Regions from separate parts of the Pontibacillus sp. HN14 genome, predicted to be linked through region 2. Evidence: riboswitches for the same ligand, from Rfam matches in the RefSeq annotation. Region 2 holds a riboswitch; each other region holds the start of a gene.

Region 1 (5,978 bases), on a different contig from region 2:
GCTTCACTATCTTTGTTTTCTGTTCTAGTCACAAGAAGGTTCGCGTATGGGGAGTCGTCCCCTTCAATAAACAAGGAATCTTCAGTCGGGTTTAAACCTGCTTCGATTGCATAGTTTGTATTAATGGCTACAAGTGCATCTTCTTCTCTCTCATAGTTCTGCGGTAGAAGACCGGCATCAACATCGGGACTGAATTTCAGATTTTTAGGGTTTTCTGCAATATCATCAATTTTAGCTGATTTCTTCTCTACGCCTTCCTTCAACGTAATTAGACCCTGCTTTTCGAATAATGAAAGAATACGACCATGCTCAGATTCAGAACGACGCATAATCACTTCAGTGCCTTCTGGAATCTCATCTATATCCGTAATGTTCTTTGAATATACGCCCATTGGTTCATTGTGAACAGGTCCAAGGCTTGTGAAATCGTAGTCAAATTCTTCTTTCTGTTCTTTTAAATAAGGCGTGTGTTGGAAATAGTTCGCATCAATTGCCCCACTAGCCAAATCTTTATTCGGAAGGATATATTCCGTATAGGTATCGATCTGAAGGTCAATTCCCTTATCTTTTAAAATCGGCTTAGCTTTCTCTAAGATTTCTGCGTGCGGTGTACTTGAAGCACCAATAACCACTTTTTCCAAATCTTCTGAGCCAGAATCTTCTGAGCCATTGCTACTTGAGTCCTCTTCAGCTGATCCACAAGCTGCAAGTGCGAAAATAAATAAAGCACTAAGGAATAACGTTAAAAACTTCTTCATTCTTTTTCTCTCCTTTTTATCGTTTATCTAATTTATTTGATATAAAATCTCCAACAAATTGGAATAGGAATACAATAATGACAATTAATATCGTTGCTAAGAAGACAACATCGAAATCCCAGCGCTGGAACCCTTTAAGGTAAGCCAGGTCTCCAAGGCCACCGGCTCCAATAACTCCGGCCATGGCTGAATAGCTAATTAAATTAATAGATGTTACCGTAATCCCCGAAACAAGGGCTGGCATCGATTCCGGAAGCAACACTTTAAATATAATCGTCGATGTCTTAGCTCCCATCGATTTAGCAGCTTCGATCACTCCCTTATCTACTTCTTTAAGAGCTATTTCTACGAGACGACCGTAGAAAGGAGCTGCACCAATAATTAAAGCTGGAAGCGCCGCATTCGGCCCTCTAATTGTCCCAATTAAAAACTCAGTGAAAGGGAATAAGAGTAAAATTAATATAATGAACGGAATCGCTCGAAACACGTTTACAATCGTAGCGACGATAAAGTTCAATGGTTTATTTGCCCATATGTTCTGCTTTGATGTTAAGTAAAGCAGAAGACCAAGTAGCAGTCCTAATATAAAGGTCCCTACTACTGAGAGAGCAGTCATATATAAGGTTTCTTTCGTAGCAGTGACAAGATCTTCTATATTAGCGTTTGGAAATAACTCATGAAACATTATGATTCACCTCAACTTCGACAGACGTTTCTGATATATACTGGATGGCTTTCTTGATATCTTCATCTGTTCCATCGATGTGAACAAACAGAGTTCCATAAGCACCCTTTTTAGTCTGAGTGATCTTCCCTTGCAAGATATTAAAGCTTACGGAAGGAAACTCCCTCGATACTTCACTAATGAGAGCCTGATTGGTTTTCTCACCCACAAAGTGCAAACGAACGACTTGCCCAGTTTGATACTCAGCTAGCATCGTTTCCATGGTGTCATCTTGCTCCTGGTCACCCATTATTTGCTCTACGAAGCGTTTCGTAACTTTCTCTTTAGGATGAAGGAAGACGTCTAATACATCCCCTTCTTCCACAACCTTTCCTTCTTCCATGACCGCGACCCTATGTGAAATTTTACGAATAACGTGCATTTCATGAGTAATGAGGATAATCGTTAAATCTAACTGTTCGTTAATGTTTACTAACAGATCTAAGATTTGATCCGTTGTCTCAGGATCTAAGGCAGAGGTTGCTTCATCACATAAGAGAACTTTTGGCCTGTTAGCCAGCGCCCTGGCAATACCGACACGTTGCTTTTGACCCCCGCTTAGTTGTGAAGGATAAGCATCTTCTCTTCCTGTTAAACCGACGAGTTTAATCAACTCATCTACACGCTCTTGACGCTCCTGTTTTGGTGTACCTGCTATTTCTAAAGGAAAAGCAATATTCTCTCTGACAGTGCGAGACCAAAGAAGGTTAAAGTGCTGAAATACCATTCCAATTTCCTGCCTTGCTTTCCGTAACTGTCCTGCTCTAAGGTTGGCTATGTCTTCCCCGTCTATTACAATCTCACCGCTTGTTGGATCCTCTAGTCGGTTAAGCAAGCGAATAAAAGTACTTTTACCAGCACCGCTATATCCGATTACTCCGTAAATTTCTCCTTTTTCGATGTTCAAATTCACATCATCAACCGCTTGAACTTGGTTTGTACCAGATTTGAAAACTTTCTGTAAATTCTTGATTGAGATCACGGTTGTTCCTCCTTTTCAAAAGCAATAACGCCCAGACCCTACCCTCTTCAAATATGGGTCCCTAATAAAAAAACCTTCCTATCCCACACGAGGACAGAAAGGTTTATCTAAACCGATTCGTCCTCTCATCTGTCTAAGCTATGCTTAGCAGGATTTGGCACCTTTCAAACAAAGTTTGATGGTTGCCGGGCTTCAAAGGGCCAGTCCCTCCACCTCTCGTGATAAGAGTAAAATCCTTTATTCAATTAACGCTTTAACTCTTTTAAGTCTAGAAAGAATTCTAGCATGCGCTTTAACATTCAGTCAATATAAAACTTTCACTCAATTCGTTTCATTCAGAATTTACCCACTAAACTCTTTACGCGAGCGTCAACCTACACAATAATCACTTTCTACTACATAAATATAAAAAAACGTTTCCCAAAGAGAGGGAAACGCAAATCACGTCAACTCTCTTATCACCCAAAGCTTTCGCTTCGCAGGAATTAGCACCGTTCCTAAAAAACAGGATGGTTGCCGGGTTTCAAAGGGCCAGTCCCTCCACCTCTCCAGATAAGATCTGAAATCGATATAAAGTTAGGATATATGTTAGCATGGTGGTAGTTAATGAGTCAATATTTATAGGTTAAGGAGGCAAGCAACATGAGAGCACCTCACTTCACACTTCCAGCTACAGATGGTAGTCAATATGAGTTGGAACAAGATTTAGGTAAAGTAATCGTTCTAACTTTTTTTACTTCGTGGTGTCCAGACTGTTCAAGAGACCTTCCAAAGAAAGAACACTTTTATCAGTCCTTAAATCGAAATGAAGTCAAAATGATGACGATTAATGTAACCGGAAGAGAAAGAAACGCTGAAGAAGGTATTGCGTTTGCTAATAAATTTCTGTCTCAACCTACCTTGATTGATCGAGGACGTGAAATTTATGACCTTTACGGATGTACAGGCGTCCCTACAACTGTAGTTATTAATCAGCAAGGGATGATTGAAGCAACCTTTGGAGATAAAGCAGACGTAATGGAAGTCATGAAAACCATTGGTACATTACTGTAGTTCTACAGAAGCTACAGACACGATTCGCCTAATTATTTCTCGGGAAATCATCTTTCGCCAATAACTGCAGACATACAGAAGAGGCTGTCCTATTGGACAGCCTCTTATTATAGCTGATAATAATTCATTTTTTCATAGAGATAAGGCACTGAGTGAAATGCATACAATTTCTCGAGCGTCGTTCCTTTGCGAAGTATTAAAAGACATGGGACACTTTCTATTTGGTATTCCCACATAAAATCTGGGTGAACGGCTGCATTCAATTCACTGAGAGGGACTTCTTTTATCGCCTCTACTGTCTCCAACATCTTTCTTGCCAAATGACAAGTCCCACAAAAGGGGCTATGAATAAAAAGAAAATCAACATCATTTTCACTTTGAGTGAACTGGTTTAAAGGTTGGTCAGATACTGTTTGCAAAGAAAACCACCTAACTATGTTAAAAAAATAGGATCAACCGATATACTTCTGCTTACTAAAGCTGAAGCTAACTCTGCTTCTGGAGTAGCAGCCACTTCTCTAAATGAACGATCTATATAAATATGCTCAGCATGAGGAAGTTCGAAAGAGAGTTGCTTTCGTAACTTGTGACCTGAATGGTCTTCATCAACTAGTATAAAGACGTCTTTATGATCCAGGTCATAGTCCAAAATAAGCTGTTCTAGCCGCTCTACCCCTAATGTTCCATTTGTGCATATAATCTCAACATCTTCATTAATTACTTTTTGAATCTGCTGTTTATCAGTTTTGCCCTCTACGATAATCACTTTTTCAAGTGCACTGATTTCGTTCATCGCAACCACCTGTCTTTTTTCCAACGTAAGTGTTTCTTATTACTATATGTGATTTGGATTATAAATTCTCACTTCACCGCAAAAATAATAAAAAATAGGCCGCTATTGATATAAATAAAATTCCTGATGATGAACATATAGATAAAGAAATGGCAGTGGAGCCCCACTGCCATTTCCCTTAACACCAACCGTTTTCTTCATCACAATCTACATACTTATCAACGCGAGAAGGATCACTTGTCCCTCTCCACGATTGCTTCTGTTGCTTGTGCTTAGTGGTGTTCGTAACCTTCGCTCCCGGTACTGTTGCAGACCGAGTTCGTGGTGCGGAAGACTGACGATTATTCTCCATCTTAGTTCACCCCTTGTGCTTAAGGTGTCCTACGATTGAGGATAGTATGATGCCAATATTAGTCTTCAGCAATCATTTCTTGATATTTATCAGCTGACATTAATTTCTCAATTTGCGACTGGTCAGATGGTTCTACAATAACCATCCAAGCTTTATCATATGGCGCTTCGTTTACAAACTCAGGACTATCGTCAAGCTCACCATTGATGCCTACAACTTTACCAGAGATCGGCGCATAAAGTTCGGAAACGGTTTTTACAGATTCAACGCTACCAAAAGGTTCATCTGCTTCAATTGTATCTCCTACTTCAGGTAGTTCAACGAATACGATATCACCTAGTTCTGATTGTGCATGGTCTGTAATACCAATACGTACTTTGTCTCCTTCTACTTTCACCCATTCGTGTTCTTCTGAATAATACAACTCTTTTGGTACGCTCATTCATAACCCTCCATTTTACTTTTACATTTTAAATGTATTAAACATGGCTCAAAGAGCCAGATGTTTTACTTCATCAAGACTTCCAAGTATTTTCAAACGTTTCTTCTTTAAACCCAACTGTTACTTGATTTCCATCTGTAACTATGGGCCGCTTGATCAACATACCATCATATGCTAGCCAAGATCTCATATCGGCTTCAGTCGCATCTTGAAGTTTGTCCTTCATGCCGAGTTCACGATATTTCTTGCCACTCGTATTGAAAAACTTCTTTGCTGGTAAGCCACTTTGTTCAATTAACGTTTTTAGCTGATCTTCAGATGGTGGATGTTCAACTATATGTATCGTTTCGTAAGAGATGTTTTGGTCATCCAACCATTTCTTCGCTTTTTTACACGTACCACATTGTGGGTACCAGTAAACCGTTAACGCCATAGAAGGACCTCCTTTTTTATAATATGTGCCATTATTTTATCATATTTTACCGTAGCTTCCTAATTATTAGACAACAAATCCATAGGGTAAAATTATGTGCAAGCGTGGCGCCTAGGACCGTACGGACAAGACAGCTTCCTCATGCCGCAGGAGTCTCGCAATTTTCCGAACCACTTCTGCCAAATAGGGATTAACAAAAACATGCACAATTGACATATTCCATTGCTAAGAGGCTATGACCTCATCCAAATTAACAAAGCACAGCTTCAAGTCCTATGCTAAGTAAGCTTATATGAAAAACAAACCCTCCCATTTGATCAAACAAATGGGAGGGTTTTGGGTTGGTCAATTATAGGACGTATTTCTCTTCTTGAATTACTTTAGCTGCAACTTCACGTTTTTTCTTGATAACGTTTGTTGGTGTGTGACGCGTTAGTTTGC
Region 2 (5,978 bases):
CTAGTTTGTTTACCGGTGAGGACTTTCCTCCAAGCTCATGCTGCTTTGTCACAACGGCATCGGCTGGTGAGTGAATGCGATGATAATCTGACGGGCTTAGGTAGAGAACGATAAATAAACCATCCTTGTAGCGCGTACTCATCTCTTCATCGCTCAATAAATCTTCTATAGAGTAAGAAAGACCTTTCACCTCGATATGACTTTTATTCATCCGCCCAAATCGCTCCACCCGAGCATCGACCGGACTGACTAATACGTTCTCATCACTGTGGATTGGCCTGGCTCCATCTTTTAATTCCCGTATAAAGAAATCTTCTAAAGAGGTATAGGCTTTCCGCTCCTTGTAAGCCTCGTCTTCTATTATATGAAACAGCTTTACGTAGGTTGGAATGAGCCATCTGCTCAATGAAGATTGACTGATTCTCTGCAATCCACGACCAATCAAAGGGTTGTTCAATAGGCCTATCAAACCACGGTACACCTGTTTTTTCATACGATCCCTCTTTCCTAGAACCCGTTCTTCTTTTATAGATAGACTTCCCTAAAACGTTTCTTGATAAAAGGAGGGGGCTCCCTCATTCAAAAACCCCGGGCACATGTTTGGGCCCAGGGTTTAAGATCAGGCTTTATTCTTCCATTTCAAAGAGAGCTCTTTCACATGCTCAGGGGTCGTTCGGCAGCAGCCTCCGATCACCCGGGCCCCTGCTTTATACCATGCCTCAGATTGTGCGGGGAAGCTCTCGCAACTCTCTGAACCATGCCAGGTTTTCGTATCAGGGTCATAGCTCTCACCCGAGTTTGGGTAGACGATAATCGGCTTTGTAGTATAGTTATGCAGGTTCTCCACTGCATCTGTGACAACTTCTAGCGGAGCGCAATTCACGCCGATTGCTGCTAATTGACTATTTCCTTCAAATTCATTGGCGACATCTTTAAGTAACGTGCCGTCGCTGATCGTTCTTCCATCTGTAAGCGTGAAGGACAGCCAAGCATAGACCTCAGGGGTTTCTTTTAAAATCGAAGCAAGAATACGGGCTTCCCGAAACGAAGGGATGGTCTCGATCGCTAAGAGGTCTGCACCCGCTTCGATAAGAGCTTCCATACGCGGTTTATGAAAAGCATACAGTTCCTCATCAGTAATGCTATACTGTCCGACGTACTCTGAACCATCCGCAAGATAGGCACCGTATGGACCAACAGACGCTGCTACGAGCGGTCTCTCCCGGTCGGGGTCTTCTTCTAGTACTTTATCGCGGGCTTCTGTAGCCAGCGTAACCGTTTTTCGAATCAGCGACAGGGCTTCCTCTTTTGTGAAACCTCTTCCCCCGAAGCCGTCCACCGTTGCCTGGTAGCTTGCCGTAATGGAACAATCCGCACCTGCACGGTAATAATCAGCGTGTACTTGCTTAATCGCCTCAGGCTGTTCGAGCAATACACGAGCCGACCACAATGGATCATCCAAGTCACAGCCGTACCGTTCTAATTCCGTCGCCAAGGCTCCATCGAGCACTAGGACATCCTGACGGCTTAATAAGGATTCAATGGGATTTAATCGATTGAGAGGTTTTGACATGATTTATTCTCCTTTTCTTCATAAATTGGTTCACATAATAACTTCCATAGCATAAGGCAATAAACGGGATGCCACAGTAAAGGGCAATTCGCTGCGTCGGATCAAAGGCAATCCCTACACATGAAGCCAAGCACAGAGTAAATGCCGCAATCGGAACTACTGGATAAAATGGCGCTTTGTAGGCTAAGTCAGTTTCTTTATGCCCTGCTTTTCGATACGCTCTTCTGAACTGGAAATGCGAGGCGCTGATACTCATCCACACCACTACAACAGCCAGGCCTGATATCGATACCAGAACAATATACACCGTGTCCGGCGCAATCACACTAGACAACAACGCAAGGCCCCCGCCGATCATACTAAAGGTCATCGCGATCAGAGGTACTCCCCTACTTGATAACTTAGCAAAGACAGGCGAGATTGTTTCTTTATCCGCAAGTGACCAAAGCATGCGCGCAGATGCGTAGAGCCCTGAGTTCGCAGCGGATAATATTGCTGTTAAGATCACGAAATTCATCACATCCGCTGCATACGGGATGCCGATCCGGTCAAGAACCGCAACAAACGGACTTTCTACCACACCAGCCACATCCGTTGGTAGCAGCGCCGAGAGGACAACGATCGTCCCGATAAAAAAGAGAATTAAACGGACAAGTGTTGTGCGGATCGCTAGCGGAATCGTTTTGGACGGATTAACCGTTTCTCCTGCTGCAATTCCAATTAATTCTGTTCCGGAAAAGGCAAAGTTTACCGCTAGCATGGTCATCAATATGGCGGTCACCCCGTTAGGAAAGAGCCCCTGACTTGTAAAGTTTGATAACACAGAAGTGGGTTCGCTATTCGTCACCGTGACCCACCCAAACATCGCTCCAAATCCAATAAGGATAAACAGAACAATGGCTACAACTTTTACAGAAGAGAACCAAAACTCAGCCTCTGCAAAAAACTTCACGCTAAAAGCATTCAAACTGAAAATTAAAGCAGCAAAAAAAGCACTCCATATCCAGACGCTAACATCCGGAAACCACCGCTGCATTAATAAGCCAGCTGCTGTAAACTCAGAGCCTAATGCAACAGTCCAGGTCAGCCAGTACAGCCAAGCAACGGTAAACCCGGTTCCTGGTCCTATGTAGTTGTGGGCATATGTATGAAAGGCGCCCGTCTCCGGATTTTGAACCGATAGCTCCCCGAGGCAGAGCATAACCAAATACACTACAAGAGCTCCAATACCATAAGCGAGAATCGTTCCAAGGGGCCCAGCTTGGTGAATCGTATAGCCAGAACTTAGGAACAACCCTGTTCCAATTACACCCCCAAGGGAGAGCATAACCAAATGCCTTGTTTTCATTTCCCGTTTAAACTGATGTTCCAATTTTCATTCCCCCTAACTTTAGTAGGGTGAACATACAAAAAACGCACTCTCATGCGAGTGCGTTTAACTGACAATAACGAAAGCTCTTATCGATCAGGATGGTTCACCCGCTGGAATTAGCACAGTGTCATCTTCGACCTGTTGCTGAGGCTTCAAAGGGCCAGTCCCTCCACCTCTCTGGATAAGAATATTTTTTTATTACTCTACTAGTCTTTGATTTAATTGTCAATATAGTTGTAATTTTCCTGATCTTTTTGCATTTACGTCTTTATTAATATTTTTAAAGTCGACTCAATGAAGTGCATAAAGATGGAAATCTTTTTAAATCCTTTATTTTCTTTTATTGACTGTAAATACCACTAGTTGTAATATGAAGTTAGCTTCACATGAAATAAACTTCACATCCTATGTAGGTGATCACTTTTTGAAAAACCATATTAGAAGCCTTCGAAAAGAGGCGAACATTACCCAACAAGAATTAGCAGACATCGTTTCTGTCTCGTCAAGAACCATCATTTCATTAGAAAAGGGGCGATATAATCCATCTGTTCTTCTGGCCTACAAGATTGCCAGAGTCTTAAATGTTCACATTGAAGATCTATTTATATTTGAAGAGGATGATGAAAATGAACACTAAGCATGTACGGAATTTAATTCTAACGATTGTATTAGCAGGAATCGGGATCGGTACCTTTATCACAGGAATCGTGAATGACGACCTTCCTTTTGGAGTAGCGGGACTAGGCTTTGCATTAGCGGGCCTCTCCATTGAAATGTACATACGAAGCAGAAAAGATACAACAACAGCAAGTGGTGAAAAGCGTAGTGAGATTGAGAAGAATGATGAGCGGAATATCCTGATTAATGCTAAGTCTGGTGAGGCGGTTAATTGGATTATGGATGGCATGATTGCAGTTGCCTTTGTCCTTTCTGTCTCCCTCGATGCTTCAACAATTGGGCAAACGCTTCTCTTTTCTTTATTGATGGTACGAATCATCATTCGTCCTATTGTGAAACGATTTTACGAACTCAAAATGTAAGGGAGGGCTTACGTAATCGGTGAAGAAGAAACGAGATCAAATGACAACGAAGTCTCTGTGTTACCCGGTTTGGTCCTAACCCCATTTAGATTTGTAAAGGCGATCGTGAAGTATTTCTTGAAATTATGGACCAGCATATAAAAGAAATGATTAAAGAGATGTTTCAACCAAAAATTCAGCGGGAAGGCTATAAATGTACAACGAATTCCAACAGAAAGGATGAGATCAATGTATAAGAGATCACAATACCAGCCTGTCGGAGGAGAGAACGATACATCAGCGGCGAAAGAAGTAATCTATTCTAAAGAATTTAAGAAAGCCGACATCGCTGGCGGGTACCGCAAACCAAAATTACAAGAAGCAAAAAATAGTAACCCTCAGTTACCGTAAAGGGGATTACATGAGAAAAAGCAGCCTGTGATCAGGCTGCTTTTATTCTTGTTATCTATCATTTCTATATAGCACCTTACACTCCATCAAAATCATCAGCAAAACGACTTCCCTTTAGGATTTCTTCTGGTCCCATTTTGGTCCACTCTTCTACCGTTACATCGGGGTTATTCTTTATAAAATCCTGAATGATCATAAGGCCTATTTTATAATTCGCCCATTTTGGAATCCTCTCATTGCCGTCTCTGAACTCTACTAAATCCTCACCTTCATAGGTATACCTTCTTTCGTTCACCCAGTTTATGACTTCCGTCTCTTCTTCTTTCGTCAATTCTCTCGTCCAAGGAAACTCAGCTTCGGGGTAAATCCCTTCTGCAAAGGCATCGGCTTCCCCTTCTACAAGGGCTTCCTCGACCAAATCAACTGGTCTTTCTGGATGCATTTCGTAATAGGCTAGATGATGGTATTCATGGGCCATTGTGTAAGAGAGGGCTTCCTCTGTATAATGTTCAGGATCGATCTCGAACCAAACCAGTGCATCCGTAGTATGAGCTAAGACACCGTCCATTTCATCTATAAGAGAAAGCTGATCGGGATTAAAGGGGAACACATAGATCTTTGTAGGACGATCGAGTTGAAAGCGTTCCACAGACTTCTCTAAAGATTCTTCAATGTAATGGACGATCTCTTCATAACTCGAGTCCAACTTTTGCACTGACTTCCTGAGTGCATCAATATTCTTCGGAGGTCGCACGTCCCCTCCCCGTGTATCACCAAACTCCTCTTGACGAAAAGGGTTAACGACCTTTGACGCGTAAGCTTCTGTTTTACTCTCTAATGGGTTCTCTTCCATAAACTCAATATAATCAAGCGTTGAATCAAAAGCAGGCACAACCTCAAACTCTTGATCTCTTATCGTTATGTAAGTCGGCTCGGTATGTTTCAGTGTGTACCCTTCTGTTTCCTTTACGTGCCCCTCATCCTCAGGTGCTTCTGGTGTTGTAGGAGAAGTCACCTTTTGCGTCTCTTCTCCCTGACAACCAGCCAGAACGAGGAGCCCCAATAAAATGATTAACACGATACGGTTCATCTCGTTCGCCTCATTTCTATAATAAATTAACTTTTACTCTACTTTATTACTTCGAATGAACTGCCCTAACGTTGTTCCTACTCCCGCTCCGATAAGAGGAAGAAAATCATGGAAGGCGTTCATCCTAATACCGCTCCAATCTACTACAAATAAACAAACCGTGAAGACTAGACTTACGACAATAAGGATGGTCGTCTCTATTTTCTTTTTACCCATCCACTCTTTCTCCCCTATACGATCTCGTTCAAAAGATTCGCTATACCTTTTATCCTTTGTGCCAATGATCTTTCCTGTCCTGAGCGTGTATAACGATCCACCTGCAAACGCAGTCATTATAACGCAGAAGGAAGCAAGAAGGACGAAAGCTCCATTCTCATAATGGAACCCATAAATCATAGAACCTATGATGAACGCCCAAAAAATAAGAGAAATTTGAATGGATGATCTTCTTTGTGATCGCTTTACTTTATCCAGGTCCCAAACTTGTTCCATAATCTAAACTCCTCACCTCAC
Region 3 (5,978 bases), on a different contig from region 2:
ATGGAACGAGGAAATTCAAGACCCCATTGGCCACAAACATCCCGAGCGCAGAAAGAACAGGCGTTAGTCCCTCCAGTGGAACAGATAAAGCATTTACAGCTGTATCGAGTATGCTCGCATCCTCCATAACGATTAAAATGGCCCGAGCCACCCCGATAATCAACGCACCATAAACAAGCTTTTGACATCCTTCTAGAAAGGTGAGTGCCACCTTATTGTAATTCATCCCTGCTATGATTCCGGCTACAAGCCCGATGATAATAAAGAAAGCAGCCATATGATTGATCGTCCATTTAAACTGAATCGTCGCAAATATAAAGAACAATAGCGCAGCCCCAACGAACCCAAGGATCCACTTATGTCGCCCGGTAAAGGGCGCCTTTAAATCTTCTTCCGCCTCCTCCTCATCTAGTATCCCGACCAGACTCTTTGAAGGATCATGGAGCAGTTTCTTCGTATAACCCCATGTATAAAGAATCGTGGCTCCTACAATAAAGACAAAAGCGATAATTCGTAAAAGCATCCCCGAGAAAAGCGGAATATCCGCTATAGATTGGGCAATTCCTACGGTATATGGATTTAAGAAGCCAACATTAAACCCGGCAAACGTTGCTCCAAATGTAATAGACACCGCTACAATCGCATCCAGCTTCAAGGCTCTGGCAATGATCACCCCGATTGCCACAAAAGGAATAACCGAATTCGCAACAGCCCCAACAGCTCCACCAAGAGCGAACAAGGTAGATACAATCGCAATGAGCCAGAACTCTTTCCCTCTCGTCTTGTTCACAGCCCTGATAATTCCACCTTTAATCGCACCAGAACGCTCAATCACTTCAAACGCCCCTCCTGCAAACAGAACAAGAAAGATTAACCCTCCAGACTGAACCATCCCTTCTTGTAAGGCAAGAAAGATATCCATAAAACCAGCCGGATTCCCATCCACCTCACTATATGTACCAGGTATAACCCGCTCTACCCCCTCAATCGTTTCCCTTTCAAAAGAACCAGATGGAACCAGATAAGTCGCAATCGACGCTACAATTAATACCGCAAATAAAATCACATACGTATCCGGCATCTCCCACTTCCCATTTCTCTCCGTTTGACTCTCCAAACCCCTCTCTGGTGAACTCATGCCAAAACATCCCTCCATATAAATATTCATCCTCCCTCTTACAACGCGGTACATATAAGGAAGATACTGTATATTATATTAATAATATTGAATATTTGCAAAATTTTAATAAATGTTAAGTAGAATAAATCCTCCCACGTCTCTTAGCTGTTCAAAGAATTATTAAGATAACTTCCGTAAGCTTTAAGCTACTAGGCCGTTCACAAAAATAATAGCCAGGGGTGGCTGGGGAACGGGGAGACTCCTGCGGGAGAAAGAGGTCGACGAGACCCCGGAGGGAACGAAGTGAGCGAGGAGGCTCGACAGCTCGCCCGCGGAAAGCGAGTCGTTCCCCAGCCACCCCAACCACTCATTAAACGTAACGGCCGAATTAACATTAATAGATTGCACAAAAAAGACTACTCTCCATCCGGAAAGTAGTCTTCCACCCCTTACTGTTCTTTCATCCATTGCGGCTTACCAAACCCTTGAAACTCCTCATCAATAATCTCCTCAAACTCATCCGACTCAATCACTTCTTTAATATCTTTCACAAACTGAGAATCTAAGTCTTCTGTTTTCACCGCTACCCGGTTACGATACTGATCCGGCATGTCCTCAAGCGCTAACGCATTTAATAGATCCATGTCCGCTGCAAGAGCGTAGTTCCCTGGAACAAGGGATAAGTCTTCACTATCCACAAGTCGCGGAAGCTGAGCCGCTTCTACTTCAACAAATTCTAGCTCTTTCGGATTCTCTTTAATATCCCTTAACGAAGCGCGAAGAGGGTCTACGTCTTCCTTGATCTTCACTAACCCTTCATCTTCTAAAATGATTAAGGCACGGGCTAAATTGGTCGGATCATTGGGAAGGGCCATGGAGCTTCCCTTTTCAATACTCTCGATGTCTTCATATTTATTGGAGTAAATCCCCATCGGGGCTGTAGGAACAATGATCACTTCAGATAAATCTAGATCATGTTCTTTTGCAAAGGATTCTAAATAAATCCCGTGTTGAAAGAGGTTTGCATCAAGATCGCCGCTTGCTAATGCTTTATTAGGCTGTACATAGTCTGTAAATTCCTTGTTTTTCACTTCATATCCTTTTTCCTCTAGAAGGGGAGCGATCGCTTTTGTGACCATATCACTGTATGGACCTGAGGTTGCTCCGAATTGAATCGTCTCTTTCCCAGAAGCGTCTGCACCTTCGTCTTCTCCGCAAGCTGCTAACACGGTAAGGGTTAATAGGGCTATACCTAGTGCGAATAATTTTTTCATTAGAATCTTCTCCTTTATTAGCTCTTTTTGACTGATTTTGCTGTGAAATCTCCCACGTATTGAATAACCTGAACCATGACAATTAAGAGAATAACCGTCGTAAACATAACGAAGTTGTCATAACGATAATATCCATATCGGATCGCTAAATCCCCGATACCACCGCCTCCAATCGTTCCGGCCATGGCTGAATAGCCAACGAGACTGATTGCGGTAATCGTTAACCCGCTGATCAGCCCTGATTTAATCTCAGGGAAGATGATGTCTTTAATAATTAACCACGGGGACGCTCCACAAGAGATGGCGGCTTCAATCACACCTCGGTCTATATCTCTAGCGGACGACTCCACGATTCGTGCATAGAACGGAATTGCGGCTACTGATAATGAAACAGAAGCTGCGACTGGCCCTGTCGTTGTTCCTAATAAGAGATCGGTAAACGGAAACAAAAAGACTAATAGAATAATAAACGGAACCGAACGAACAAGGTTAACGATGACACCAGTTATACTCTTCACCCATTTATTCTGAAGGAACAAATCTCGATCCGTTACAAATAAGAGTAACCCGAGTGGTAATCCAACGATAAATGAGACGACTAATCCAATGCCTACCATGATTAATGTATCAACGAAAGACTTACTCAGCTCTGGCCATAGTGTAATCAGTTGATCGATCATTCTCTATCACCTCCACTTCACCTAATGTTTCTCGTAAACTTGCGAGGGCCAGGCTCACTTCCTGGTCGTCTCCTTTTAATTCCATGACGAAGGTGCCAAGCGGTTTCTCCTGAATATAGTCAATCTTTCCGTGAAGGATATTCCCTCGAATCCTATGTTCCTGCAGCAGATCAGATACGATCGCTTCACCAGCTAGCTCTCCCGTGAATTTCAATAACACAATCGTCCCCTGACTCTTCTTAAGAAGGGCCTCAGGAATCGTAAAGTCGATGACGGTCTTGATAAACCGCTCGGTCAGCTCATTCTTTGGATGAGCAAAGATATCGTAGGTGTTTCCTTCTTCAACGACCCTGCCCTCTTCCATAACGGCACATCGGTCGCAGATTTCTTTCACAACTTCCATTTCGTGCGTAATCAATACAATGGTGAGTCCTAGTTCCCGATTAATCTTCTTCAGAAGCTGAAGAATGGACTGGGTTGTATTTGGATCAAGAGCTGAAGTCGCTTCATCACACAGTAGCACTTTCGGATTATTCGCAAGAGCTCTAGCAATACTCACCCGCTGCTTTTGACCTCCGCTCAGCTGTGCTGGATATTGGTTGGCTTTATCAGATAAACCAACAAGCTCGAGCAGCTCCTCCGCTCGTTGCTGACGCTCAACACGCCCCACCCCAGCCGCCTTTAAGGCAAACCCTACATTTTCTGCTACGGTTTTGGCCATTGCAAGGTGAAATCCCTGAAAGATCATTCCAATTGATTGACGTGCTTTCCTTAGTTCTTTAGATGATAGAGACATGAGATCGATTCCATCTATCGTCACCGTGCCACTTGTTGGACGCTCTAGGATATTCAGGCAACGCAAGAGCGTACTTTTTCCAGCTCCGCTATATCCAACAATCCCAAACACTTCTCCTTGATTGATATGTAGCGATACATTGTCTACCCCTACAACGGTACCTTCTTTCGATTCATACGTTTTACTCAACTGCTGTATTGAAATCATCGATCTCCCCCCATTTCTTAACTGTTGTTTATTCATTGCCCTAGATAAGTCTTGTAAAAATAAAAAAACTCTTTTCCATTTGGAAGAGAGTTTCGCTAATGTAAGACCTGCAAAACTCTTATCTCCCAGAATGTTCTTCATTCTGCCGGATTTAGCACCACTCCATTAGGAAGGTTGCTGTGACGTCAACGGGCCTATCCCTCGGTCACTCTTGATAAGAATTGAAATCGTCTATTCAGTTATACTTTATCACTTTAACGCATGTATCTACTTTTGTAAATAATATTCTGAACTTTCCATCAAAAAATTATTCCTTCAATCCATTATAAGGATCGGGATCATAATGAAGTAACAGTTGGGTTAAATGCTCGACATGATATTTCTCATCCCGGCTAATAACCTGAAAGACTTGCTTCACATCAGCATAAGGAATCTTAGAAGCATAGTCATCATAAAGAATGGCTGCTTCGAGCTCACCTTTAATATCATTTCTAACAAGATTCAAGATCATCTGATCATTATAATCGGGTGTATAAGGCTGAATTGGTCCATCGCCTTTCATGGGGTGATTCTGATAATAGAGATACGCTTCATATTGCATCGGGTCATATTTCCGCAAAAGCGTTAGAAACATGCCGTAGTGCTTTTTCTCATCTAACATGATCATTCTCCAGACCCTATTCACCTTTTCCATTTTTGAGTTCGCAATATGAGAAGCATACTCATTGATGGCCGTTAATTCTGCAACCATCGCTTCTCTGATCTTGCTCGTCACAAAGCCTGACTTCCCCTGCGGCTGCCCTCCTGGAACGGTATAACTCATACCTCTCCCCCTTTATACACAGATTCATAATTTAGTGTATGAAGAGCATCATAGAACATGCTTAAAAGACAAAACGGCTATAGAGGAATTGTAGGCATAAAAAAACAGGAAACCCTAATCGGTTTCCTGTTTAATCTTTCCGTACTAATTTCACAACTGATTCTACGTGGTACGTTTGTGGGAACATGTCGACTGGCTGAATGCCATCCACCTGATACCCGTTCTTCACCAAGTATTTCAGATCACGAGCTTGTGTTTCTGGGTTACACGATACATACACGACGCGTTTGGGCTTTAGCTTCACGACACTTGATAAGAACGCTTCGTCACTACCGCTTCGTGGCGGGTCCATGATGACAACATCGGCTTTCTCACCTTTTGAAGCCATGTTTACCATAAATTCACCAGCGTCGCCCTGATAGAACCTGGCATTCTTCACACCATTACGCTTCGAGTTACGAATCGCGTCACGGACAGCGTCTTTGTTCAGTTCAACGCCAATAACGTTTCCAGCTTTCTGACTGGCAATAAGACCGATTGTACCAATTCCGCAATAGGCATCAATCACGGTTTCATTCCCTTTAAGTTCAGCCATTTCAATGGCTTTTCCATACAATTTCTCCGTCTGAACCGGATTAATTTGATAGAACGACTTCGCCGAGATCTCAAACTCCATTCCACCAAGCGTATCTGTAATCGTCCCTTTACCAAACAGAACCTTCTCCTGATCACCAAGAACCATAGACGTTTTCTTATTGTTCACGTTCATCAGAAGGGTTGTGATTTCAGGGTGAGCTTTACGTAAAGCTTTCACGAAATTGTTCTTCCCTTTAAACTCAGACGACGCAGTAACGAGTACGACCATAATCTCTCCGCTGACCTTACCGACCTTAATGAGCACGTGACGCAGAAACCCTTGTCCAGTGTCTTCATTGTAAGGCTGCATTTTTGAATTCTTGAGATAGTCTTTAATCGTGTTCACAATCTCATCAGCTTTCGGATCATGAATGAGACAACGGTCCATCGGAATGATCTCATGGCTGTTCTGGGCATACAGTCCGCCAATGACCTGACGATT
Region 4 (5,978 bases), 960 kb from region 2:
AAGAGGTTGATTCCTTCGTAAGTGAAATGGAAGGAACAGCTCTTGTCGTTGTAAATTCAGTTTGTGGATGTGCAGCCGGTCTGGCCCGACCTTCTGCAAAAGAATCTCTACAAAACACGAAACGCCCTGACCATATTGTAACGGTTTTCGCTGGTCAAGACCGTGAAGCCACAAATCGTATGAGAGAGTACTTTGAAGGGTACGAGCCCACTTCCCCTTCAATGGCCGTTATGAAAAAGGGACAAGTCGTTCACTTTATTCCACGTGAAGAGATTGAAGATCACGAGGTGGAAGAGATTGTGGCAAACTTAACGAAAGCCTACGACGAATATTGTTAAAAAAGAAGGTGCATCCTATTGAGATGCACCTTCTTTCTTTTGCCTTCTATTCTCTACTAATCTTAACCCCTTAGGTAACGTCAGTCGTTCTCTCTCCTCTCTCATCCATAGGATGATGAAAGCTACGAGACTTAGACTACTTAATATACATATGGTGCGTATCGCATAATATAAACTAACTGCAGGCTTGTCTAATTCTATGAGTTGTGAAGTGAAAAGACTCATCAACCCCGATAGCCCTCCAAGTATTAGGGCCACACATAATAGAGTGACAGAAGGCCACCACCAGCGTTCACGGACAAACAATTCCCTCATTCCAAATGCTCCACTCACCATGACAATAATAAAGCTTGCCAATGCCCAAAAGAAAAGTTCTACCATCAAATCCCCTCCTCTACTATCCTATGGTCAACATCCACTCCCTATAACTAAAATCGGCCATGCCCCTAGTTGATCTATAAACTAAAAAAGACACCCTTTACTAAGTTAAATAAGTAAAGGGTGTCTGGCACGCGTTCATTCTCTACCGGGCTAAAGAGTTGATCTCTAGACCAATCTTAAAGGACTTTGTGAAGGTCTTTAATGTTATCTATAATGGTGTGTTGATCATTTTGCTCAAACTCTTTTCTTGCTTTTTGACCTGATAATCCTGTCAGAACAGCGACGAAATGACAACCAAGACTTTGGGCTGCAAGACCGTCTGCGAGGGAATCTCCTACAATAATCACTGAATCTTTCTCTTCTTCAGTAAATGAATAGTCAAGCGCCTCTTCTATACTCGACCGTCCTAACCAGGCAAACATATAGGTGAATGGATTCGGCTTCGCGAGTGGAGCTTTGTCACCGTATTTCTTTTCCGCTTCCAGGACGTCAGAAGCAGTAGCCATGCGATTCCGGTCAAAGTAAGAGAGAATGCCTAAGTTTTCAAGTGGTTCTACCGTTTCTAGTGCTGGACGACCTGTACCAATTCCGAGCGTATACCCATCATCTTTTAATTTCGTAAACAGGTTATCCAATTCCTCCATAGTCGCAAGAGGCGTTTCAATATGGACAAATCCACCTTTCCCTTGTTGATACGGTGGCCTTCCGATTGATTTCTCTGTTAGGTCCTCACCCACATACCATTCCTGGAAGGTTTCTCTTCCTAACTCCCAAAGAGCACTGTTTCTTGTGAAAGCCATCGTCTCAATACCTGTCATTTCATATGCGATTTGGTTTAAATGGGTAAGCAACTCACCTCGCATCGCTTCAACATCTTTCATAACTGGGACAAATGTTTTATAATCTGGTTCTATACCAGCCTTATACAACTCTCCCCCAATTTCTTGAAGTGCTTGCCGGTCAAGCGTCATATCTTGGAACACTTTCTCAACGTACTTCGGTTTCACTTCATTTAGCTGAGCTAACAAACGAATCAGTTGAAAGGAAAATGTTAAATAGACCATGTCCCAGTTTGCATTGATTCCTTTTGATTTAATTAAGTACAATACCTCATCTTCCTGGAAAACTTCTGCGCGCAAATCGCCTACTTCACTTTCGGTTACGTCTGTATGAAAACGGTCTGATTGAAGACCCAAATAATTCTCACTATGTATAAGTTCCCACACGGTTAATGCCGAAGCATCAAAATATCGATGTTCACTTAACAAAACCCCATCTACATCAAATAAAATCGTTTTTCCCAATTGGCTCACCTACTCTATTTAGAATTATGTCCTATTGTAGCAAGGGAAAGCATAAAAGAACAGACTAAGCTATTGTTCCCTTTAGGGCAGACTCATGTTCAGGAAAGGATAAAAACAGAAGAAATCAAATGTTCCGAATTTTTATTGACCTTTATTTAGATTTGTTCTATAATCCATATCAAGCTCATAGCTTAAAAAACAAAGCGAATATCTTATCTAGAGTGGCGGAGGGACTAGGCCCTGCGAAGCCCGGCAACCTTCAAGCATATTGCTTGAGTGGTGCTACATCCTACAGGTCTGTGGATCTGGAAGATAAGATGAGGAATGTACATACACCCTCTTCTTATGAAGAGGGTTTTTATATGCCCTCTTCTTCCCCTCACCTGTATGGCAATTTTTCCTAGACTTTTACTTAAACAAGGAGGAATTGTTATGACTCAAAAATCTCATCTATTTGAAAACGAAACAGTAAGTTTACACGGTGGCCAGCATCCTGATAAAGCGACAGGTTCACGTGCGGTTCCCATTTACCAAACCACCTCTTATGTCTTTAACGACACAGAACATGCCAAAAATCTATTTTCCCTTGCAGAACCCGGAAACATCTACACTCGTCTTGGCAATCCAACAGTAGATGTATTTGAACAAAGGGTTGCACTTCTAGAGGACGGCGTAGCAGCCGTTGCTACTTCATCTGGTATGTCTGCGATCACCCTTGCTATCTTAAACATCGCAAGCGCTGGTGATGAAATCGTTGCCTCCACGAACCTATACGGTGGTACTTACAATTTATTTGCCGTCACTCTCCCGAAATACGGAATCAATGTCACCTTTGTTGACAGTACAGACCCAGAGCAATTTCGAGATGCGATTACTTCAAAAACAAAAGCCATCTTTGCAGAAGTGATTGGAAACCCAAGTTTACATGTACTAGATATCGAATCAGTGGCCGACATCGCTCACGACTATCACATCCCCCTTATCGTGGATAGTACCTTTGCAACACCGATCCTTTGTAAGCCTTTATCTTTTGGAGCAGACATTGTCGTTCACTCTGCGACGAAATGGATTGGAGGTCATGGAACATCCATTGGAGGAGTAGTTGTAGATGGAGGACGTTTCGACTGGAATCATGAATTGTTCCCCGGCTTTACTGAACCGGATGAAAGTTATCATGGACTTAGATATGGGTCAGATGTTGGTCCAGCAGGCTTCGCGGTAAAATTAAGGGTTCAATTATTACGAGATATCGGAGCATGCTTAAGTCCACACAATGCCTTTCATCTATTACAAGGACTAGAAACCTTACATTTACGGATAGAGCGTCATGTTCAAAATGCAAAAGAAATTGCTCTTTACCTTGAGAATCATCCTGGTGTGAGTTGGGTTTCTTACCCTGGCCTTCCATCACACCCATCCCATTCACTTGCTCAGAAGTACTTAAATCAGGGCGCAGGCTCGATGGTTGTATTCGGGATAAAAGGAGGACTTGAAGAAGGAAAACGCGCTATTGATCACATCAAGTTGTGGTCCCATGTAGCCAATGTAGGAGATGCAAAATCACTTATCATTCATCCTGCTTCAACTACACATCAGCAATTGAATAACGAGAATTTAGTGAAAACCGGTGTTACAGAAGATTTAATACGCCTATCAGTTGGAATTGAATCAACGAAGGATCTAATTGAAGATTTAGAACAAGCGATTTATAAAGCAACAGGAGTCTCAAGCCAGGACCCTCAAGCATCCGGGGCCTCTTCCTACTTACAATCAAGTTTATACCGTGATGAAACAGCCGTCCGACCTAAAAAAATCGTCTTTTTAGGGAATCCGAATTCAAAAGATGAATCTTCGAAGCTATCACGTCTTGGGTTTAAACTAACTGATGGGCCAGGTACTGAAGCTGATATTGTCTATGTAACCGAGAAACAAGAAGGTCAGGTTCAAATTAGTCCCATTACAAAGCTTGTAGCTTATCGCAAAGGGACATTAACGGAAGAGCAGCTCACTTACCTAAGAGAACAAAACCTTACGTTACTAAGCACTGAAAATTTATACAGAGATGCCATCGGTGTTCGTATACCTAATTATATAGAAGAGCCTGTTAAAGCCTAAGATCCTCCCAGATCAAACAAAGCATAGTAAAGGAGGTACATCATGACAATTCGAGTTGGATTGCTCGGCTACGGAACAGTTGGAAAGGGATTTGCCGAAACCATTCAATCGCATCAGGAAAGGCTGCAGAATCTTTTAGAAGGAGAACCTGTTGAAATTGCTAGTATTCTTGTTAAAAATCCAACTAAAAAACGGGAGTTTCCTCACTCTAGTTTAGTTACAACAGATTTCAACGAGCTTTTTCTTCAAGATATTGATGTTGTGATCGATGCGATCGTTGGAGAAGAGCCCGCGTTTAGTTACTGTAAGAAAGCAATAGAGAGTGGTAAACATGTAATAACGGCAAATAAACAAATGTTTGCTAAACATGGAAAGACTTTAAAGAAGTTAGCAGAAAAATGCGATGTTTCCTTAGGATATGAATCTACCACAGTTGCAGGGACGCCAATTATTCGTACACTCTCCCAACTGCTCCAGGTCAATCGTGTAGAACGGTTTGAAGGGATTCTAAATGGGACGTCAAATTTCATCTTAACGAGGATGAAAGAAAACAAGGTATCCTTTGACCAGGCTCTGCAAGAAGCAAAGGACAAAGGGTACGCAGAGGCCGATCCATCAAACGACATAAATGGGCGCGATGCTTTTTATAAACTTATGATTGTCAGTGAGCTCATTTATGGCAAACAGCCAAACTGGAATGAGGTATTTGTAGAAGGGATCGATGTTATCCGCTCTGATCATATAGAAGAAGCCTCATTCATGGGTAAGAAAATAAAGCATATTGCGACCATTGAATGGAAAGACGGTGATGTTCGTGCTTCCATTCAGCCTATCGCCCTTACCCATCATCATCCCCTTTATGCCATTGACCATGAGCAAAATGGCGTGGTCATTCATACCGACTTGGCTGGACCGCTCACATTGGCAGGCCCTGGTGCTGGAGCCTCCACAACTGCAAGCGGAATGCTCGAGGACCTTGTGCATATCTTCCAGAAAACGAACCGAAAAACGCATCAGCTTCTATAAATCTATATATCTAAGAAAGATACTCAAAAAAGGCTTAGAGCAGGAATGCTTTAAGCCTTTATTTATGCCTATTAAAATGACTGAACAACCTATATAGATTTACTCCCCTTTTTACTATGCTACAATTTAAGTGGAAGCTATAAAGAGTATGGCAAAAGAACTTATAGTAGGAGTGAGCACAGTGAACCCATCCGCTGAAGATTTTTACAATCAACTAGCAGAACATTACCATATGATTTTTAAGGATTGGGATGAAGCCATTCAATACCAGGGAGAAACCTTAAGCAAACTTCTTACATCACTGATTATCAAAGATCGTAAAGATACATCCTTATTAGATTGTTCGTGTGGGATCGGTACTCAGTCGATTGGTCTTGCCCTCTCCGGTTATAATGTTACCGCAACGGACATTAGTAGAGCAGCAGTGGAGCGGGCAAAACAAGAGGCCTTCACTCGAGACGCGTCTATCTCTTTTGGGATATCTGATTTCCGACGTTTAAATCAAGATATTAAGGGTACCTTTGACATTCTCCTCTCAGCGGACAATTCGCTACCCCATCTCTTAAATGAAGAGGATTTACGTTTGGCAGCTTCACAATTCTATCAGAAAGTGAAGACAGGGGGATGGCTCGTTATTACAATGAGAAACTATGACGAACTGTTAAAAGAAAAGCCTGCCTCTACTCCTCCTAAGTCTCTTAATGAAGGGAATCGAATTGTCTTCCAACTGTGGGATTGGAAAGAGGACGGACGCACGTATACCCTCCACCACTTTATTATGAATAAAACGCAAGACACCTGGCATACAAAACAG

Evidence for each region. A riboswitch is a leader RNA that binds a small molecule or an ion and turns the genes downstream of it on or off. The one in region 2 is predicted to bind S-adenosylmethionine.
Region 1: another riboswitch for S-adenosylmethionine. It lies ahead of LQ226_RS15690 (methionine ABC transporter ATP-binding protein); the one in region 2 lies ahead of LQ226_RS00350 (amino acid permease).
Region 3: another riboswitch for S-adenosylmethionine. It lies ahead of LQ226_RS19800 (methionine ABC transporter ATP-binding protein); the one in region 2 lies ahead of LQ226_RS00350 (amino acid permease).
Region 4: another riboswitch for S-adenosylmethionine. It lies ahead of LQ226_RS05295 (O-acetylhomoserine aminocarboxypropyltransferase/cysteine synthase family protein); the one in region 2 lies ahead of LQ226_RS00350 (amino acid permease).

The regions. Positions count from the first base shown of each region.
Region 1 covers NZ_JAJOLR010000005.1:147,948-153,925, forward strand. Annotated here, with positions in the region: gene LQ226_RS15680 (MetQ/NlpA family ABC transporter substrate-binding protein) at 1-758, opposite strand, end outside; gene LQ226_RS15685 (methionine ABC transporter permease) at 775-1,443, opposite strand; gene LQ226_RS15690 (methionine ABC transporter ATP-binding protein) at 1,433-2,464, opposite strand; SAM riboswitch class I at 2,587-2,692, opposite strand; SAM riboswitch class I at 2,917-3,023, opposite strand; gene LQ226_RS15695 (TlpA disulfide reductase family protein) at 3,107-3,517, shown strand; gene LQ226_RS15700 (thioredoxin family protein) at 3,625-3,936, opposite strand; gene LQ226_RS15705 (ribonuclease M5) at 3,951-4,310, opposite strand; gene LQ226_RS15710 (DUF2553 family protein) at 4,489-4,662, opposite strand; gene gcvH (glycine cleavage system protein GcvH) at 4,721-5,104, opposite strand; gene LQ226_RS15720 (arsenate reductase family protein) at 5,178-5,537, opposite strand; gene LQ226_RS15725 (acyl-CoA dehydrogenase family protein) at 5,887-5,978, opposite strand, start outside.
Region 2 covers NZ_JAJOLR010000001.1:70,903-76,880, reverse strand. Annotated here, with positions in the region: gene LQ226_RS00360 (phosphatidylserine decarboxylase) at 1-493, opposite strand, end outside; gene mmuM (homocysteine S-methyltransferase) at 620-1,573, opposite strand; gene LQ226_RS00350 (amino acid permease) at 1,539-2,921, opposite strand; SAM riboswitch class I at 3,029-3,133, opposite strand; gene LQ226_RS00345 (helix-turn-helix transcriptional regulator) at 3,370-3,582, shown strand; gene LQ226_RS00340 (hypothetical protein) at 3,572-3,985, shown strand; gene LQ226_RS00335 (YfhE family protein) at 4,214-4,375, shown strand; gene LQ226_RS00330 (DUF2268 domain-containing putative Zn-dependent protease) at 4,452-5,465, opposite strand; gene LQ226_RS00325 (hypothetical protein) at 5,499-5,957, opposite strand.
Region 3 covers NZ_JAJOLR010000010.1:38,179-44,156, reverse strand. Annotated here, with positions in the region: gene LQ226_RS19815 (YfcC family protein) at 1-1,138, opposite strand, end outside; gene LQ226_RS19810 (MetQ/NlpA family ABC transporter substrate-binding protein) at 1,570-2,394, opposite strand; gene LQ226_RS19805 (methionine ABC transporter permease) at 2,412-3,074, opposite strand; gene LQ226_RS19800 (methionine ABC transporter ATP-binding protein) at 3,034-4,077, opposite strand; SAM riboswitch class I at 4,193-4,298, opposite strand; gene LQ226_RS19795 (ferritin family protein) at 4,385-4,900, opposite strand; gene rlmD (23S rRNA (uracil(1939)-C(5))-methyltransferase RlmD) at 5,031-5,978, opposite strand, start outside.
Region 4 covers NZ_JAJOLR010000001.1:1,026,025-1,032,002, forward strand. Annotated here, with positions in the region: gene LQ226_RS05280 (BrxA/BrxB family bacilliredoxin) at 1-338, shown strand, start outside; gene LQ226_RS05285 (hypothetical protein) at 354-719, opposite strand; gene LQ226_RS05290 (HAD family hydrolase) at 896-2,023, opposite strand; SAM riboswitch class I at 2,233-2,342, shown strand; gene LQ226_RS05295 (O-acetylhomoserine aminocarboxypropyltransferase/cysteine synthase family protein) at 2,456-4,138, shown strand; gene LQ226_RS05300 (homoserine dehydrogenase) at 4,181-5,164, shown strand; gene LQ226_RS05305 (class I SAM-dependent methyltransferase) at 5,313-5,978, shown strand, end outside.